Rudanella lutea DSM 19387: one gene and its partner. The protein of the gene in region 2 interacts with the protein of the main gene of each other region in a pairwise test. Links are inferred from orthologs where the notes say so. Each region holds a gene or a part of one and is shown on either strand. Other genes may lie near its edges. The genes, in order: recA and dprA.

Region 1 (3,220 bases), 1.2 Mb from region 2 along the record:
GTTATGTTTGCTATTGGCCGTTTGCCGGGCTGGATTGCTCAGTGGAAAGAAATGCGGGAAACCAAAGACCCCATTGGTCGGCCACGTCAGGTGTACACCGGCTCGCCCCTGCGGTCGTTTGTACCCATCAGCGAGCGCTAAGAATTACCAGTTATGGATAAGAAAAAACCCCGGCACTTTGGCCGGGGTTTTTTGCTGGTTAACAACAAGCCTGTATCACCCCTGATTCGGCCTGTTGTCAGGTAAATTGTATGTCATAGAAAGTCGGTAAGTTGCACAAAAGCCTCCAGTGCTGTTTATGCAGATTGACTAGTCGATTGTCTATTTAGGTTTTACATAACAGCCCCAGTTTTGGGCTGGTTTTAGGAATACGTGAAAGTATATACGGATAGTTTAAGGGTATGGATTTCGTGCTGAGAGAAAAAACGTAAATATTTTTTTCTTCTGCCGGGCAGAGCAGGTTTTGAGGCTTATTCAGGCATTAGCTACCGTTTATCGAAAAAAATGTGCTCTGGGGTAAGGATAAACGTCTCAATACGAATAGCGACAATCAATCACGTATGCCATTCTCTACGCCTGCTGTGGCTCTCCTTTGCGTGTTCATACTATCGGGCTGTCTGACTAAAATCGCGAAGCCTGGTCCACCGTCGGCGTATTCGGCGCAGTACTGGGGAAGCGTGTCGGGAACGCGTAATGGGCGAGTTCTGCAAAATCCGCGCATTTGGGCCACCAGCCGAACCCCCTGCAACGCCCATGCTTTCGATGTGTTCATCACTGAGTTCAACGATGAGGGCGAAGAATTACTGACGTTTACCCTGGCCAATATTCCAAAACGGGTCTGCACGCTTAGCCGGTTTAAGACAGACTACGCCAACTTGTTCTGTGCGACCGATACAATCGGCTCAACGCTGACCGCCAAAATGCCGATTGGCTTCAGCAGCACGTATAAACCGGGGCGTTGGGGAAATGGGCTTACCATTGTCGCGTACGATTCGCTCAAGGGGGAAATAAAGGGGCGTTTTGGGTTGTTTCTGGTGATTGACAGCCGGCAGTCGACCCACTCGCCCGACAGTATTCGAATTGACCAGGGCGAGTTTGTTACGAAGCTGCGAGGGCCGGACGGAACGTACCGCTAACGGGTGCCCGGTTGGGCAAACAAAAAGGCCGGAAACAAACGTTTCCGGCCTTTTTGCCTATACAATGTGCGTTCGGCTTACTCGTCGCCTTCGCCGTCGTCTTCAGCGCCACCAATCGGATCGAGAAGGGCGTTTTCGTCTTCGTTGATTTTGGCCCGGATCTTCGCTTCGATTTCACCCATCAGTTCAGGGTTATCGAGCAGCAGTTCCTTCACGGCGTCACGGCCCTGTGCCAGGCGGTTGCCATCGTACGAGAACCAAGAACCTGATTTCTTCACGATTTCCATCTCTACAGCTAGGTCGAGAACTTCGCCTACTTTCGAGATACCCTGACCGTACATGATGTCAAACTCAACCACTTTGAAAGGCGCAGCGAGTTTGTTTTTCACCACCTTAACTTTAGCCCGGTTACCCACAACATTGTCGGCACCTTCTTTGATCTGACCGATCCGGCGAATATCCAAACGGACTGATGCGTAGAATTTAAGGGCATTACCACCGGTTGTGGTTTCTGGGTTACCAAACATCACCCCGATTTTCTCCCGCAACTGGTTGATAAAGATGCAGCAGCACCCTGTTTTGTTGATCACACCCGTCAGTTTCCGCAGGGCTTGCGACATTAAACGGGCCTGAAGACCCATCTTGCTCTCGCCCATTTCACCTTCGATTTCGGCCTTGGGAACGAGGGCCGCCACGGAGTCAATCACGAGAATATCGATGGCACCTGAACTGATGAGGTGCTCGGCAATTTCGAGGGCTTGCTCGCCATTGTCGGGCTGAGCAATCAGGAGGTTTTTAGTGTCGATACCCAGCTTCTCGGCATACACACGGTCGAAAGCGTGTTCGGCATCGATAAAGGCAGCGAGGCCACCATTTTTCTGCGCTTCGGCGATGCAGTGCATCGTCAGCGTGGTTTTACCTGATGATTCAGGGCCGTAAATTTCAACGACACGCCCGCGTGGCATACCGCCAATTCCGAGCGCCAGATCAAGACCCAGCGAACCTGTCGAGATAACCGGAACATCCACAACCTTGCTTTCGCTCAGCCGCATTACCGTTCCTTTGCCAAAGGCTTTGTCAAGCTTCTCGATGGTTGTTTGCAGTGCTTTCAGCTTGCTGTCTGTCGCACTGGCTGTGGCTTGCGCCATGTCTGTTTTAGCCATTTGTTGTATTTGATTAAGCTTATAAAATTACGTTTTTTTATTCGGTTTACCAAATGATTTCCGAAGATATTTGCAGCGGGTCAGATACCCCTGAAAAGCCCGTTTCTAGCCTGTTTAGGACGGTTATTGCCCTATTTTGATACACAGATGCACCCATTAAAAAGTAATAAAATGATTCAAATAGACACGGCTCGTACCGAGGCCGATCTGATGGGCATTTTGGCGCTTCAGACCCAGAATTTATCGCGCAATCTGCCATCTGAAGTACAACAGGCGCAAGGCTTTGTCACGCTCCAGTACACCCTCAGCCAGATGCAGCAGATGCACAAGTTGGGCCCCAGCGTAATCGCCAAAGACGGCGACCGGGTAGTGGGGTACGCCATCACGGCGATGCCCGGAGCACTGGCCTTCGTGCCCGAATTGGAAAGCTTGTTTGCACTGCTCGATACAGTGCCTTACGAGGGACAGATGCTGAATATGTACCCCTACTATGTGGTTGGCCAGGTTTGTGTTGACAAAGACTACCGGGGGCAGGGGATCTTCGATCGCTTGTACCAGAAACATCGGGCTGTTTACAGCGACCGGTTTCGGTTGTTTATCACTGATATATCGGCCCGCAATACACGGTCGCTACGCGCACATGAGCGGGTTGGGTTTCGGGCCGTACACTCGTTCCATGAGCCAGCCGCTGCGGAAGAGTGGGTCGTAGTTGTGTGGGACTGGAACAATGAACAACGAACAATTAACAGTGAACAGTGAACAATGAACAGTGAACAGTGAGTTGGCGCTGGAATACGGTTGACGTGTCAGCCCATTATTCATTACTCATTACTCATTACTCATTACTCATTATCCTACTTCTTACTCACAAACCGGTTGCCCTTGATGTAGTACCGGTAGGGTAGGTCGGCGCCGTGGGTG
Region 2 (3,262 bases):
ATCGAGCGACTGAGCGAATTTGAGATAATCAAACGTCATGACTTGTGTTCGTTTTAGGTTAAGAGGTTATTTGACAGATACACAGCTATTGAGCCGGTTGACGGTATGGCACACAACCGCCGTGAAATAGAATCGGCCGCCGTTGTCGCTCATCCGGACAATCAGCTCAGAGAGGGTATTAAACAATTTACAGAAGCCATCGAACACGGCCACGGCCGATTGCGCTGCGGCTTCGGAAATACCGGCTGTTTCGAGAGCGCCCACGGCCCCCAGGATCTCAGCTGAAGCGTCAACGACCTCAATCACCACTTTGGGAATCTGATAGCCATCGTTGCCTGCTTCCCAGGTTCCTTCGATACTGACCATGCTGGCGTTGCTGGTATCAAACGTGATATGCAGCTCCACATGATCGTCGGTAGCCCCCCCGCGTATGTGATCCATTTTGACCACAAGCACCGGCTGGCCACTCTGCCAGGTGGGATTATAGATCCGGTAGTCGGAGTCTTCGACGGTGTATTTGATCGCTTCGCCGTCTTTGTCGCTCTCGGCGTCCGGGAAAAGAGAATTAAACTGACCGATGTTTAAACTAAGAGACATTTGATTGGTAGTTAAAGAGAAAAGTTGTGCCTACTCGTTGGCTTTTCGGCGTCCGCCACCTGCGTTGAGGTCTTCGGTGTCATACTTTTCTTTGGGAATACTGAATGAGAAGTACTCCTGCTTGAGGCTGGGGGTGCCCGTTTAGGTTTGGCAAGAAAGGGACTGGTTGAGGTGTTCATGGATTGTGTTATTTGTCGGAAATGACCCCGGCAAATAGCACTGATCGCGAAGGATGCGCTAACACTCTCGTTACATTTTTTAACACGTATGTTTCATTTGATAGTATGAAAAATATTTTAGTTAATCATAAGTAGTTTTGAATGTAATTAATGTATATAAATAACTGATAAATAGCGAATTAGCGCTTTTTGTCTATGAGGTAAGTAGCGTGCCTGTGCCAGGTAAGAAGAAAGGGGAGAGAGGGCTACGGATAAAATTGGTTATTTCCGGTTACAGACGGGGCAGTTATCTAAGCCTTTGCTTATTTTGGGGTTTTAACGTTTGGTATGTCTCTTCATTCCATTGCGCTGACGCTGGTACCGGGCGTTGGCGATGTACTGATTCGCCAGTTGGTAAGCTATTGCGGTAGCCCCGAAGCCGTATTTACGTCGCCAGTGGCAAAACTTCTTCGGATTCCGGGTATTGGCGAAGTGACAGCCCGCGCTATTCGGCAACCGCAGGTACTTCTGGAAGCGGAAGGGGTGATGCGGCAGCTCGAAAAATTGAAGGTCCGCGCCCTGTTCTATACCGATATCGACTACCCGGCCCGACTCCGGGGCCTGTACGATGCACCCGCCCTGCTTTACTACAGCGGAGCCGGTGATCTGAACGCCCCGCGTACTATTGGGCTTGTGGGCACGCGGCAGGCTACCGATTACGGACGGCGTATTACCGACGAAATTGTGCAGGCTATGCAACCCTATGGCGCAACGGTGGTGAGTGGCCTTGCGTACGGAATTGATATTGCCGCGCACCGGGCGAGCCTCGCACATGGTCTGCCTACCGTTGCCGTGATGGCGAGCGGAGTCGATGTGATCTACCCGTCGCAGCACCAGAAAACGGCCCACGAGATGCAGCTAACGGGTGGGCTACTCACCGAAAGTCGCCCCGGCGTAAAACCCGACGCCCGCCTGTTTCCGGCCCGCAACCGGATTATTGCGGGTCTGAGCGATGTGGTCGTGGTGGTGGAAGCAGCCGCCAAAGGGGGCGCTCTGATTACAGCGGAGTATGCCAATAACTACCACCGTGAGGTGTTGGCCGTACCGGGCCAACTGAATCAGGCGTTTTCACTTGGCTGCAACAAGCTGATTCGCGAAAATCGCGCTCAGATTTACACCAGCCCGCAGGATATTATCGACGCCGTTCGATGGTCGGTAGAGGCTGCCTCGGCGGGCACAACAACGGGTACACGGGCTACTTCGGCACCACTACCCATTGATGTTACAGAGGAAGAAAGCCAGATTCTGGCCCTGTTGCGCCAGCACCCCGATAGTCATATTGATGATTTAAGCTGGCGGAGTACCATCCCGATGGGGCAGTTGGCCGCCTTGTTGCTCAACCTTGAATTTCAGGGCTTCGTGCGGTCGCTGCCGGGCAAAAAGTATCAGTTAGTGTAGCCTTTCAGCGCAGGTGCCCCACGAGCGTAACGGCTTCAACGGCCTCGCGCACGTCGTGAACCCGCAAAATCGAAGCCCCTTTCTGGAGGGCTACCGTGTTGAGCACGGTGGTGCCGTTGAGGGCTTCGTCGGCGGTGATACCGAGCGTACGCCAGATGGTCGATTTACGCGACAGGCCAATCAGGAGCGGTTCATCGAATACCCGAAACGCTTCGAGCCTGTGCAGCAGGGCAAAGTTATGAGCGGGTGTTTTGGCAAAGCCGAAGCCGGGGTCGAGTAAAACATCGAGTTGCCCCAGCGCCCGTAACCGGGCCAGCTGAATCGCCAGCTCATCAATTACCTCGGTAACTACATTGGTGTACGTCGCCATTGACTGCATCGTTTGCGGGGTGCCCCGCATGTGCATGAGCACGTAAGGTACCTGCAAGGCTGCTACCGTTTCGAACATCTGCAGGTCGAGGGTGCCACCAGCTACGTCGTTGACCATACAGGCCCCAGCCTCAACGGCCTGCCGGGCTACCTCTGCCCGGAACGTATCGACCGAAAGCAGAGCCTCAGGCCAGTGCCGCCGGATGGCCTCAATGGCGGGTAGAACCCGGTCGGCTTCTTCGGATGGGCTGATGTTGGGGGCACCCGGTCGGGTCGAGTAACCACCAATATCCAGAAACGAGGCTCCGTCCTGAAGCATTTGGCCCGCTCGGTCAATGAGCGCCTGTTCGAGCGCCCCTCCGGCGGGTACGCGGCTTCCGGCGAAGAACGAATCGGGGGTGATATTGAGGATGCCCATGACGGCCGGGCCGTGGCTGAGGTCGACGAGCCGACCCCGGCAATTGAGCGTTTTTTTCGTATTTTGCGACATTAAACAGAGTGGTCAAAGGCCGGGGATTGGGGGAGGTGCCCGTATTGGCTTACTCCCGTATCGAATGCCGACACGGCAGCCCGGACTACCGACCGCCCATCACTATGGCGAATACCGAAACACAATATCGGCAGGTTGTTGAGCGCTGCCAAGACCTGTTCCTGAAAAAAAATAAGGATTACGGCACGGC

What was found.
Region 1: the proteins of dprA (region 2) and recA interact in binary tests that used the Bacillus subtilis proteins (3 or more experiments, as listed by UniProt). The link is inferred for Rudanella lutea DSM 19387 from one-to-one orthologs.

What each region holds. Positions count from the first base shown.
Region 1 is NZ_KB913013.1:3,921,267-3,924,486, forward strand. The notes cover bases 257-3,152. They hold recA (recombinase RecA), read right to left. Parts: upstream 2,300-3,152; coding sequence 1,214-2,299; downstream 257-1,213. Other genes in these bases: RUDLU_RS0116240 (hypothetical protein), read left to right, coding at 561-1,136; RUDLU_RS0116250 (GNAT family N-acetyltransferase), read left to right, coding at 2,471-3,058. In the rest of the region: RUDLU_RS0116235 (citrate synthase), read left to right, coding at 1-141; RUDLU_RS0116255 (DNA-3-methyladenine glycosylase), read right to left, coding at 3,154-3,220. UniProt on the Bacillus subtilis protein: Multifunctional protein involved in homologous recombination, DNA repair and competence.
Region 2 is NZ_KB913013.1:5,087,843-5,091,104, forward strand. What follows is about bases 221-3,158. They hold dprA (DNA-processing protein DprA), read left to right. Parts: upstream 221-1,103; coding sequence 1,104-2,213; downstream 2,214-3,158. Other genes in these bases: RUDLU_RS0120955 (hypothetical protein), read right to left, coding at 221-597; folP (dihydropteroate synthase), read right to left, coding at 2,218-3,072. Also shown: RUDLU_RS0120950 (hypothetical protein), read right to left, coding at 1-39; more of RUDLU_RS0120955, read right to left, coding at 67-220; RUDLU_RS0120970 (DUF1599 domain-containing protein), read left to right, coding at 3,177-3,262. UniProt on the Bacillus subtilis protein: Protein that helps load RecA onto ssDNA during transformation. Binds cooperatively to circular ssDNA, is able to bridge different segments of DNA. Favors the loading of RecA onto SsbA- or SsbB-coated ssDNA and formation of RecA-DNA filaments.